3 regions of the Moorella sp. E306M genome follow, and region 2 is predicted to be linked to each of the others. Evidence: riboswitches for the same ligand, from Rfam matches in the RefSeq annotation. Region 2 holds a riboswitch; each other region holds the start of a gene.
The links. Region 2 has a riboswitch for cyclic di-AMP ahead of eam (glutamate 2,3-aminomutase). Riboswitches for the same ligand answer to the same signal wherever they lie in the genome.
Positions count from the first base shown of each region.

Region 1: linked by a shared signal. The riboswitch ahead of FLZ89_RS12620 (alpha,alpha-trehalose-phosphate synthase (UDP-forming)) and the one ahead of eam (glutamate 2,3-aminomutase) in region 2 are both predicted to bind cyclic di-AMP.
Region 3: linked by a shared signal. The riboswitch ahead of FLZ89_RS15975 (CAP domain-containing protein) and the one ahead of eam (glutamate 2,3-aminomutase) in region 2 are both predicted to bind cyclic di-AMP.

Region 1 is NZ_BJKO01000001.1:2,445,126-2,449,404, reverse strand. It holds gene FLZ89_RS12625 (amylo-alpha-1,6-glucosidase) at 1-1,273, opposite strand, end outside; cyclic di-AMP (ydaO/yuaA leader) riboswitch at 1,400-1,546, shown strand; gene FLZ89_RS12620 (alpha,alpha-trehalose-phosphate synthase (UDP-forming)) at 1,656-3,113, shown strand; gene otsB (trehalose-phosphatase) at 3,088-3,843, shown strand; gene galU (UTP--glucose-1-phosphate uridylyltransferase GalU) at 3,915-4,279, shown strand, end outside.
Region 2 is NZ_BJKO01000001.1:720,399-724,677, reverse strand. It holds gene FLZ89_RS03785 (hypothetical protein) at 1-410, shown strand, start outside; gene FLZ89_RS03780 (phosphatidylserine decarboxylase) at 404-1,120, shown strand; gene FLZ89_RS03775 (DedA family protein) at 1,117-1,719, shown strand; cyclic di-AMP (ydaO/yuaA leader) riboswitch at 1,769-1,987, shown strand; gene eam (glutamate 2,3-aminomutase) at 2,104-3,357, shown strand; gene FLZ89_RS03765 (amidohydrolase family protein) at 3,608-4,279, shown strand, end outside.
Region 3 is NZ_BJKO01000001.1:2,118,521-2,122,799, reverse strand. It holds gene FLZ89_RS10940 (amidohydrolase) at 1-360, opposite strand, end outside; gene FLZ89_RS10935 (hypothetical protein) at 475-1,032, opposite strand; gene FLZ89_RS10930 (YebC/PmpR family DNA-binding transcriptional regulator) at 1,102-1,860, opposite strand; cyclic di-AMP (ydaO/yuaA leader) riboswitch at 2,063-2,189, shown strand; gene FLZ89_RS15975 (CAP domain-containing protein) at 2,243-2,902, shown strand; gene cysK (cysteine synthase A) at 2,904-3,824, opposite strand; gene FLZ89_RS10915 (CooT family nickel-binding protein) at 3,961-4,152, opposite strand; gene FLZ89_RS10910 (DUF3842 family protein) at 4,145-4,279, opposite strand, start outside.

The sequences.
Region 1 (4,279 bases), 1.7 Mb from region 2:
ACGATTCCCGCTGGTATTCCAGGTAACCGTCACCATCTAAGTCGCCATAACGCACGCACCAGTGCAGGCAGCGCCTTAAAGGGGTGACCATTTCCTGTAACAGATCCTGATCTAAAGTCCACCTGTAGGCGGCAGCAAGGAGGATAATAAACCACAGGGTGGCATCTATGGAACCATAATATGGACTGTGGGGTACTTCCTGGCAGCGGGTCATCTCGCCCCGCCGCAACTCATGGAGTATTTTTCCCGGCCTTTCTTCCCGCCATTTGTCCACCTGCTTCCCCTGGTAACGGGCCAGGAACCGCAGGGTATGGCGGGCTAGATCCGGGTTTAAGATAAGGGTCTGCCAGGAAGTGATGAGGGAATCCCGGCCAAAAGGAGCGGTATACCACGGTATCCCGGCGGCAATAATTTTCCCCTCCCCGGGATAATCAATTTCCAGGGCCTTCAGGTCGGTGATGGCCGTGCGGAACATATCATTAATAAAATTGTTATCCGTCCAGATCTGGGTGCATTCCTTTTGCCACTGGTGGTAAGAACCGGCCAGCTCTATGGTGGCTGCGGCAAAAAGGTCGCTGATATGCGTGGCCGGGAACATGTTTTGCCCGTCGGGTTCAATCCTTAAGTACAGGTAAAGCTTTTTTTGGGGGGGCAGGGTAAGGTCATAGGTAACTTCCGCCCGGCCCGGCCGGCCTACAATACTGGTCGGTGCCGGTTCGAAGGTAATATGCGTAGTCTGGATCACGTTGTCCAGGCCCAGGTAAGCGAGGATTAACCCCTGGTGGTGAACTTCTGTTTTTAAAAATTCTCCCCGGCGCTGGCGCCGGCTGCCGCGAACTTCAAAAACATCCCGGAAATCAGCACCGATGGTAAAATGAAGGTTTAAATTTACGGGGAAAGGATTAAAATTGATTAAGCGTAAACGCTGGTAGAGGGCCCCTTTAATCAGCCGCAAAAGGCGGAGGTGGATGGACTGGGCTGGTACTACTTTACCATCACTCAGAGCAAAAACGGGATTGGTTAATTCAATCTGGGTAAAATGGCTGTCGCGCACAGAGGAGGAAAGGAAAACAGGCCGCCACCCGCCAGCGGTGAGTTCCAGGCAGTTTAGATAACGGGTATCATTATAATACAGGCCCAGGCTGCTGTTGTCCTGGTCAATAATGGAACCATCCGGCAGGGAAATAAGGAAAATATTCCCTTCTTTTAGGACTTCTGTCCGGGGTTCCAATACACATGGACTATTGCGTAAATCCAGGGACGTTTCCAGCATATATCACCCTCCTGTGTGTTTTTAGAAAGATTGAGCGGTTTTTGGAATTTATTTCCAATATATAAAACGTAATATTTGCATTTCGTTACCAGTATGATATAATAAATATGATATAATTAATTTGTATATCCTGGAACGCTGAATTGCGGTGCAACAGCCGTAAGCGGGGGACCCATTTTTCCGGGGTGAATCTTGCCGGTTAATTCCGGTGAGTAGGGCTAACCTTCAGCCCGAATCCGTCAGCTAACTTCGTAAGCGTGGAAGGGGATATATCGATACTTACATACCCCGGTCCCTCGGGGTTTAATTTTATTTTTAATTTTATTTTAAAGGAGTGAAGTAGGTCTCGACAATAGGCACAGGCTAAAAGGAGGTATGCTAAGTGGCTAAAAAACAGGCTGCTAAAATTATTATGGTTTCCAACCGGGGTGCCTACAATTTGCAAGCCACTGACAGCGGTATCCAACCTGTACCGGCCATCAGCGGCCTCGTCTCGGCGGTAGAACCATTCTTAAAGGAAAAGGGTGGTGTCTGGGTTGCCTGGGGCGGGCGCGATGCGCCACAGGACAATACTCCCGGGGTACGTTTACCGGTTCCCCAGGACGATCCGGCCTATACCTTCCGGGAGGTTCCCCTGACTGCCGAGGAAATAAAGCTTTATTACCACGGTTTTACCAACAGTGCCCTGTGGCCCCTGTGCCATTATTTTTTAGAAAAGTGTTGTTATAACTCCCTGGAATGGGAAACATATGTTAAAGTCAACGCTAAATTTGCCGATGCTGCACTTATGGAAGCCAGGGAAGGCGATACCGTCTGGGTCAACGACTATCACCTGGCCCTGGTACCGGCCCAAATCCGCCACCGCAAGCCGCAATTAAAGCAGTTCTTTTTCTGGCATATCCCCTTTCCCCACCACGATCTCCTGGCCACCCTTCCCTGGGCGCCCCAATTCTTGCGCGGTCTCCTGGGCACCGATGTCCTGGGCTTTCATTTGCAATCTTATGTCGATAATTTCCTGAATGCCGTCGCCACCCTGCTGGATGCCCGGGTGGATTTTGAGCACAATGTTGTCTACTGGCAACAGCGGCGCATCCATGTCGGTGCCTGGCCCATGGGTGTCGATTACCAGGCCTTCCAGCGCCAGGCATTAGATCCGGCTACCCGGGCCCGGGCTAGAGCCTTGCGCAGCCAGTTTGGTGTTGAACACCTGGCCCTGAGTGTAGAAAGGCTGGATTATACCAAGGGTATCCTGGAAAGGCTGCTGGCCTGGGAACGCCTGCTGGAAAAAGTACCCGAATGGCGCGGCCGGGCGGCCCTGGTCCAGATTGCCGTACCCAGCAGGACGGCCGTACCGGCCTACCGCCAGCTAAAGGAAGAAGTAGAAGCTGCCGTGGGCCGGATCAACGGCCGCTTCAGCGAAGGTAGTTATCGCCCCGTCCACTACTTCTGGCGGGGCCTGCCCCGACAAGAATTGGTAGCCTATTACCTGGCAGCCGATGTCATGATGGTTACGCCTTTGCGTGATGGCCTGAACCTGGTGGCTAAAGAATATGTAGCTTCCCGATATGACGGCAGCGGGGTCCTGGTCTTAAGCCGCTTTGCCGGTGCCGCCCAGGAATTGAAGGGTGCCGTCCTCGTCAACCCATACGATATTGATGGCATGGCCATGATTTTAAATACAGCCCTGAACATGGGCCGGGCCGAGCAGGAAAAAAGAATGCGCCTGATGCAGGAAAAGGTACGCCGCCATGATATCCGCTGGTGGTTGACCTGTTTCCACCAGGCCATGATGGCCCGGGAAGGGGAAACACCCAGTGTCTCCGGCTCAGCTAGCAGCTAAAGTCCGTGATTACCCCGAAGTGCTCCTTATGTGTGACTATGACGGCACCCTTGTACCCCTGGCGCCCCGGCCAGAGCTGGCCCGTCCCAATATTCATCTCCTGACCTTGCTGCGGCAGCTGGTATCCAGGCCAGGCTTCCACCTGGCCATAATTAGTGGCCGGGGTCTAAAGGACCTGCAGGAGTTGCTGCCAGTGGCAGGGCTTTATCTTGCTGGCCTGCACGGGGCAGAGGTAGCTACACCGGAAAGGCAGGTAATCAATCTCCTGCCTTCCGGGCAAGAAGATATCCCCTGGAAAGATATTTTTAGGCTGGCCCGCCAGATAATAGCAGATATTCCTGGAGTTTTTGTAGAAAATAAAGGTGAAGCTATAGCCCTACATTACCGCCTGGCTGACCCAAAGCTAGCTGCGATAGCCTTAAAACAGTTTCGCCGGGCCATGCAGCCCTTTTTAAATAACAATGTCGAACTGCTTTCCGGTCATAAAGTGCTTGAAGTTCGTCGCCGGGGCATAAACAAGGGCTTGGCGGTAGCCTACTTCACCAGGCAATGGCCCCGGTCATTACCCGTCTATTTAGGCGATGACCGGACCGATGAAGATGCCTTCGCTGCTTTGCCCGCCGGCGGCCTGGCCATCCGCGTAGGTAACGGGGTTGCCAGCAAAGCCCGCTATTTTTTACCATCCCCGGCAGAAGTTGTTCAGTTCCTGGAGCTTCTGATCTCTTTATAATAAAAGGCCAAGTCTATCCCGGACCCGAGAACAATAAAAATTTTAAAATCCTGAGAACGAGGTGATATTTGTTGTCAACGGTACAGAAAGCCATCATTCCAGCTGCCGGATGGGGCACCCGCTTCCTGCCGGCCACCAAGGCCCAGCCCAAAGAAATGCTACCAATTGTTGACAAGCCAGCCATCCAATTCATAGTCGAAGAAGCCGTTAATGCTGGAATAGAGGACATCCTCATTATTACCGGGAAAAACAAACGGGCCATTGAGGATCATTTTGACCGTTCCCTGGAACTGGAGAACCTCCTGCGGGAAAAGGACAAAGAAGACCTGCTGGCCCTAGTGGAAAAGGTGGCTGAACTGGCCGATATCCACTATATAAGGCAGAAGGAACAGCTGGGGTTGGGACATGCCGTTTACTGTGCCCGTAAATTTATCGG
Region 2 (4,279 bases):
TGTGGGACCTGGAACGCATCCGGATTCTCCTGGAGTGTATCCAGGCCATCCTCCTGGCTGATGCAGATTATCCCGGTGATATAAAGGTTTATAATGGCCTTCGCCTGAAGGTAGCCAGAGAGGGTTACATAGAGGAATTACGCCCGGTTTACCGGGACTTAACCCGGCTCCTGCCGGTGCCGGAAGACCTGTTCCGCCGTACCCCGGCCGACACCGTCAAGGAACTCTGGCTCCGGGAGGGTACTCTGGCCACTTATGCCGCCCTGGACAATGCCTACCGCAATGGGGTCTTGAAGCCCCGGCCCTTGCGACCGGTAAAAGTCAGCTGGCCCTTGATGCTGGCCGGCTTTTGCGGTTATTATTTACCCAAAATGCCCTATAATATCAAGAAAGTGTGGTCGGAATGGTGACCTTTTTTAAGATCCTGGCGGGCCTTGCCGCCATCGGCGGTGGCATCTTCTGGTACCTGCGCAAGGTATGGTTTTATCGCGACCCGGTGCGGGTGGCGCCGCAAGAGGAAGGGGCCATCCTGGCCCCGGCCGACGGCAAAGTTGTCTATATCAAGCCCTTTCGCGATGGCCGGGTGGTAGCGGAGAAACTGGGCCGGCCCATTCCCATTGAGGAAATAATGAAAGCTCAGGGCCTTAGTAACAGGGGCTGGATCGTTGGTATCTATATGTCTCCCCTGGATGTCCATTTTAACTATGCTCCCATTGATGCCCGGGTGGAGAATATGGTCCATACCCAGGCCAGGGTGAATTTGCCCATGGTCGACCTGTGGGAATATATTCGCCTCACCTATCTCCGGCGGGCGGTAGATCTTTTCAGCCACCGCTACCGCCTGGTAAATGAACGATTGACCATCTTCTTAAGGGGCCGTGACGTGCAGCTGGCCATGGTGGAGATTGCCGATAAGTTTGTCAATAAGATCAAATGTTTTATCACTCCCGGCCAGGCCGTTACCCGGGGCCAGAAGGTCTCCTTTATCGAACGTGGTTCCCAGGTAGACCTGGTTATCTTCAAGGATGATGTAGAGTTTGCCGTCCGGGTGGGCCAGCAGGTTTACGGCGCCCGGACGGTGGTGGCCCGTTACCGGGCGGCAGGCAGGGCAGAGCAGTGACGGCCGTCCATGTCTATATGGCTCTCTTTGGCCTGCTGGTCGTTGAAGGTATGGGTGTCCCGGGCATCCCCTTTGAGCCGGTCTTCCTGGCCGCCGGTTATTTAATCGAGCGCGGGGAGATGAACTTTTGGGGGGCAGTGACGGTCGGCAGCGCCGGCAATCTCCTGGGCAACTTGATAGGTTACTGGCTGGGGGCCAGGCCGGGGCGAGGCATAATCGAACGCTTTCTCCACCGGGGCTGGGGTCCGGACGGCCTGGCCACAACCCGGGACTGGCTGGACCGCTTTGGAGCGGCGGTAATTATTTTTGCCCGCTGGTTTGGCCCCATCAGGACGCCGACCATCTTGGCAGCGGGTGTCCTGGGAATGAATCCCGGCATCTATGCCCTTTATTCAGCCCTGGGCGCCTTTACCTGGACTATGGCTTGGCAGTACGCCAGCTGGAAGGGGGCCCATTATCTCCTGGCGTGGTGGTACCTTTACCGCCGCTACGCCACCTGGTGGATGGATATCCTACTGGTCCTGGCATTCCTGGCGGTTACCGCCGGTTCTATCTATTATTGCTGGTACCGGCTAATGGTAAGAAATGGAAAAGAATAAGTTTGACAAATCCCGTATCTTGTGTTAAAATTATTTAGAACAAATGAATAAAAGCAGAGCGCTGAATCCCTTTTCAGGGAACGGGGGAACCAGTCTTTTGGGGTGAATCCCCGCGCTCAGTAGTCTTTACGTCTTCCCTAAAATCCCGTTATCCTAAAGGAAATTTTGGATAAAGCAAAGGAGCAACGGAAGAGAAACTGAGTGCGGGGTAGGGTTAGCTTTCGACCCGAACCCGGCAGCTAACTTCGTAAGCGTGGAAAGTGAAAGAGGCATCGTACCCCTTTAATTTCTTGTACCCAAAACCCCGGTTCAGGCCGGGGTTTTATTTTATAACAGGAAGGGAGGTAGAAACTCGTGAGTGTCTGTCCAAACAAAGGGAAGCTGATGAGTAGAGAAGCCAAAAGGGAAATTGCATTGCAAAGGGCAGCTGAGTTAAAGGCCAGGATTATTGATTACCTGGACGCCAGAGATACCATCCCCAGCGGTTTGGAAGTCGCAGCGGAGATTGAAGCCAGCCGGCAGCGGATTATGGCCTATTTTGGTGCCAGTGAAGATGACTGGCAAGACTGGCGCTGGCAATTGCAGCATCGGATTACCTCGGTTGACGTCCTGGGGGAATTAATTCCCTTAACCGAAGCGGAAAAGGAAGCCATCAAGCGGGTCGAGCGTACCTACCGCTGGGCCGTTTCGCCCTATTATCTTTCTCTCATGGGCAAAGATGCCAGCTGCCCCATCCGGCGGCAGGCCTTACCCAGTGCCGCCGAGTTGGAGGATAAGGTCGGGGTACTCGACCCCATGGATGAGGAGCTGACGTCACCGGCACCGGCCATTACCCGGCGTTACCCCGACCGCTTGATTATTAACGTCACCAACCAGTGTGCCATGTACTGCCGCCACTGCCAGCGGCGCCGCAATATCGGTGAAGTTGACCGGAGCCGCAGCCGCCGGGAGCTGGAGCGGGCCCTGGAGTATATTCGCCGCAACAAAGAAATACGCGATGTCCTGATCACCGGCGGCGACGCTTTAATGCTGAGTGACGCCACAATCGACTGGCTGTTAACGGAACTGGATAATATACCTCATGTGGAGATTAAGCGCCTGGGCACCCGGGTGCCGGTTACTTTGCCTCAGCGTATTACGGCGGAATTATGCCGGGTACTGGCCAAGCACCCGCCGATTTACCTTAATACCCAGTTTAACCACCCCCGGGAGGTTACGGCGGCAGCGAAAGCGGCCTGCGATCGCCTGGTGCAGGCCGGGGTGGTCCTGGGAAACCAGGCGGTTTTATTAAAGGGCATCAATAACCATCCCTTTGTTATGAGGAAGCTCAACCAGGAACTGTTGAAAATCCGGGTACGGCCCTATTATATCTTCCACGCCAAGCCGGTTAAAGGGACGACTCACTTTATCACTTCCATTGAGGAAGGCGTGGAAATAATGGAGCAGCTGCGCGGTTATACTTCCGGCCTGGCCGTACCTACCTATATAATCAATGCACCCCACGGGCTGGGCAAGACGCCCATTTTACCACAGTATGTGCTGGCCTGCAATGACGACCAGGTCATCCTGCGGACCTGGGAAAAGCGGACCCTCTTTTACCCCAACCTGGGATGCCAGAAAGAACAGACTAAGGCTTAAAACAAAAGCGCCGGGCAATTCCGGCGCTTTTTACATACCATCTCCCTGATGGGAGCCCGGTGACACATTAAAATCCAAATAAAATAAACGTAACACCGTTCCTGATACCGGACCATAATTTACCAAAATCTCTGGCATATTCGGCATAAAACAAGAGAATCCTTGTTTATTGACCGTTAAATTTTCCTGTGGTAGGATTAAGATTGGGTTAAATATAAACCAATATAATTATCAGGAAGGAAGATAAAAATTGAATGATTTGTTAATCAGGCGCGCGCGGCTCATGGATGAGCCGGGAACTGTTGATGTAGCCATTAAAGACGGATACATTGTTGCCGCCGGGGGAGGAGTGGCCGGCTCGGCCCGGCAAATGGTCGATGCGGCAGGGAGACTCCTGATACCGGCCTTTGTCGATGCCCATACCCACCTGGACAAGGCCCTGACGGCGCCCCAGGAAGGCGCAGGCTCCCTGGCCGAAGCCATTGAGGATTTCCAGCGGCGCAGCCGCAAAATGGATAAAAATGATTTTATCGACCGCGGCCGCCGGGTGCTTAAAATGGCCTTGCGCCATGGGACGGCTACCATGCGCACCCATATTACCGTCAACGAAGCCCTGGGCCTGCGAGGTGTTGAAGCGGCCCTGGAACTCAAGGAAGAATTTGCCGGGAGAGTTGACCTGCAAGTATTTGCCATGGCCGGTGAATTGGAACCGGCACCGGCACCACCTTTAAAGGAACTCATGGAAGAAGCACTGCGCCTGGGGGTAGACGGCCTGGGCGGTGCCCCCCACCTGTCCGAAAGGATGCAGGAATGGGTAGATTATATCTTTGACCTGGCCATGCGTTATAATGTCTTGATTGATTTCCACGTTGATGAGACGGATGCTCCTTCGGTTGCCTCCCTGGATTATATAGCGGCTAAA
Region 3 (4,279 bases), 1.4 Mb from region 2:
TAGGAGTTTAAATGCTTCGGCCTCATGGAAGAGCCCGTTTTCCGCAAAAAATCCCAGCCTCTGCATGGCGGCCGTATTGGCTGCGGCCAGGTGCAGGCAAGTCCGGACTATTACCACCGGCGTTGATCCGAAGGCGTGATCCAGGAAGGCCCGCCCGGGGATAATTTTTTCGGCCAACCTTTCCTGGTTAAAGCGTACCCCTACGGCCCACCCTTCAACCAAACGAGACTTCAGGGTTTCCACCAGTTCCTCAAGGCTTAAGCATTTTTCCAGGTTGGCGAAGCGATTGAAGATGGCAAATTCCCATAAATGTAAGTGGGCATCCAAATACCCCTGGCGGCAGAGCGTTTCTTGTGTCATGTTTATCCCTCCACCCTAAGCTTAAACCCGGGGCTTCGTTTATACAAGGTTTTTTTAAAAGAAATCATGTTTAAAAGGTGGAGGTATGAGGAGCAAAGGGGTAAATGCCGACCTTTAGGGGCGAAATTCGTCCAGGCTATCCAGGGCTTCCAGGACCTCTTGTTCGGAATTGAATTCTGCCTGGTCATTTTCTATTTTTTCCCGCCAGCTGGGCGGCAAGGAGGCAACTTTCAGGTTCGTTACCCGCATTAGTGGTCCCAGGCTGCCGGCCGGGCCCTGATAAATAGCTACCAGGCCATCCTTGACGGCCAAATGGCGTCTGGGTGCATCGGCAGGGCACAGAGCATCTACCTCCTGGATGATGACCAGGTGTTCCTCCTCCCGGGTTATGCGCCAACCCTCGGCCGGTGGGAAAAGAAGGTTCATTTCTTCTTTATCAGCCCAGTTCCACTTGACCCCTGCCGGTAGAGGAATGGGTTCCCGGTGGCCACAGTAGCGATAATATCTCTCCAGGTGAGGTTCCTCCAGTACCCTTGGCTCCAGAAGACCCGGCACCTTTAAGATAACCGGCCTTTGCCCGGTACTTACCCTGGCTTGCTGGTAAGCCACCAGCCCCCCGAGGAGAAAAATCATAAGGCCAAGAACAAAAAAGCGCCGGCTTGCGTCGCCCAAGGTGGCACCTCCTTATAACAGAAATTACCACCTTCTAGCTTTGCCGGCGCAACAAGGTTTTATACCTGCTTATAACTCCAGCTGCTCCAGAACGGCAGCAGGAATGTCGGCGTTGGTATAAACAGCCTGGACGTCATCGTGATCCTCCAGGCGGTCCACCAGGCGCATGACTTTAGCCGCCATTTCCGGATCGTCAATGGTTACTGTAGTCTGGGGTACCATTGCTATTTCGGCGCTAGTAATATTAGCTCCGGCTTCCTGCAGGGCTTTCTTTACCTTCTCCAGGTCTTCAGGAGCAGTCTTTATTTCCATGGCGTCAGGGGCACTATCATCAATATCTTCTGCTCCGGCCTCAATAGCCTGGAGGATTAATTCTTCCCGGGTTTCTCCCGCCGGAACTTCGACGCTAATGACCCCCTTGGGGTTAAACATCCAGGCTACACAGCCGCTTTCCCCCAAATTTCCACCATTGCGGGAAAAGATATACCGGATTTCTGAAGCCGTGCGGTTACGGTTATCCGTAGCAATATTTAACAACATGGCTACGCCTCCGGGACCATAGCCTTCATAAACCATTTCTTCATAAGCTGCGCCTTCAATCTCGCCGGTACCGCGCATAATGGCCCGCTGTATATTCTCATTGGGCATATTGACTTCCTTAGCCCGGGCGATGGCTGCCTTCAAGCGCGGGTTACCTTCGGGGTCACCGCCTCCCTGCCGGGCAGCAATGATAATCTCTCGCCCGATTTTAGTAAAAAGGCGGCCGCGCTTTTCATCCATCTTGGCCTTACGATGTTTTATATTGGCCCACTTGGAATGTCCGGACATGCCTTTACCCCCCTCTCACCTCTAACTGCCGTTAAAATTCTAACATACAAAACCGCAGTTAAGCAATAAGCCTCATTATCTACATTACCCGCTGCCGAATATGTCTGTAATATTTTACCTCGAAGACGCGGCCAATTTTATGTTAACTTTTTGGCACCTATATGGTAAAATTCTATTTAGTAACTTTCATTTCACGCCGTGGCCACCAGAAACGCCGAATTTCCTTTTATGAAAGCGGGGGAACCAATTTTTCTGGGGTTAATCCGTGGCAGGGCTAACCTTTTGCCCGTACCCGTCAGCTAACCTCGCAGGCGTTGGAGGGGGATTTTTTACTGGTCCGCCAAGCGTTAAAGTAATCTAGTTTGTAAAGGAGGGGTTAGTTTTGCGGTCTAAATTCAAAACCCTGGCCGCATCCCTGGCTGTAATATTAATTGTTACCACCCTGGCCATCGTACCGGTCACGCCTGTTCAAGCAGCAACTTACACAATTTACAATGGTAACTATTATGCTTTCCATTTCGCACCGCAAAATTATTTTTACATCAGGTATTACCGCCCGCAACCGGCACCTCAACCTCAACCGGCTCCAGCACCAAAACCGGCACCGGCTCCAACTCCGGCCCCTCAACCTGCATCCCAGTCTGCTACCAGTAGCTACCAGATGAACCAGTTTGAGCAAAAAGTCGTCGACCTGGTCAACGCCGAGCGAGCTAAAGTCGGGCTGAAGCCGTTAACTGTAGATTTACAGCTGGCAAAAGTAGCACGCCTCAAGGCTGAAGATATGCGGGATAATAATTACTTCAGCCACGAATCGCCTACCTACGGATCTTTCTTTAACATGTTACAGAAATTCGGTATTACTTACCGTACCGCCGGTGAAAACATCGCCGCCGGCTATCGAACGCCCGAAGCCGTGGTAGCTGCCTGGATGGGTAGCCCCGGCCACCGCAGCAATATCTTAAACCCCAATTTTACGGCCATTGGCGTCGGCCATGCCAAAGGCGGCAGGTACGGTAACTACTGGGTGCAGCTATTCACCTAATCTACCCTATTTTAAAAAGTTCGGTGCTCAGATAACGCTCGCCGGTATCCGGAGCAATAGCCAGTACTTTTTTACCTTTACCCAGGCGCCGGGCCACCTGCAGGGCGGCATAGACGGCTGCACCGGAAGAGATACCCACCAGCAGGCCTTCCATCTGAGCCAGGCGCCGGGCGGTCATGAGGGCGTCTTCATTGGACACGGTAACAACCTCATCGATTACCTCGCGGCGCAGGACCTGCGGGATAAAGCCGGCCCCGATGCCCTGGATCTTATGGGGGCCCGGCCGGCCCCCGGAAAGGACGGGGGAAGCTGCCGGTTCCACAGCAATTATTTTTATCCCCGGAATTTCCTGCTTTAAAACCTCGCCGACGCCGGTAATGGTACCCCCGGTACCCACTCCGGCCACAAAGGCATCCAGGTCTTTGCCCATTTGCTCTAAAATTTCCCGGGCTGTGGTACGGCGGTGTACATCAGGGTTGGCCGGGTTTTCAAACTGCTGAGGCATAAAATAATCAGGGTTTTCCCGGACTAACTCCATGGCTTTATCTACGGCCCCCTTCATACCCAGGTGCCCTGGAGTTAGGATAAATTCAGCGCCATAGGCCGCCAGGAGTTTGCGACGTTCAATGCTCATGGTTTCCGGCATGACAATGATTAAGCGGTAGCCGCGGGCCGCTGCAATCATAGCCAGGCCAATGCCGGTATTGCCGCTGGTGGGCTCCACGATGGTGGCACCCGGTTTAAGTTTTCCTTCTGCTTCCGCAGCTTCAATCATACTGAGGGCAATTCGATCTTTAACGCTAGCCCCGGGGTTAAAGTATTCCAGCTTTACATATATTGCCGCCCCATTTTCCACCAGGCGTTGTAAGCTTACTACTGGCGTCCGGCCGATTAGCTGGGTTATGTCGGCGGCTACTTTCATGGTTAATTTCCTCCTTAATGTATACTTTTCATATCGGAATTAATCATATTTTAACTTCCGGTACAGATTATGTCAAGTAAAAAGCCACTGCTTCTCTACTATTATGCAGTGGCTTAGCTGGCATTAATGTCTGGATTTAAATGGCCTCCAGGAAAATTTTATGATCGACCAGGGCCATTTCTTTGATGCGGGCACGCAGGATTTTCTTTTTGCCAAAGATATCTTCCATGAGGATACCGTCTTCCCGGGGCACAATCCTGTCAACATTTTCAAAGACCAGTTCTTCTTCCCCGCCCTCTTTCAAGAGATAAGCATTGGCTTCACACATCTTTCCGGGTTCCTCCTTCGCAAAAGGTTTTAAGACGCCGCGCCAGGGCGTCAATCAAGTGGGGTAAGGGTTCAGGAACAACACCAATTATTTCAACGCCGGCCTTATTTATAGGCAGGAGAAATTT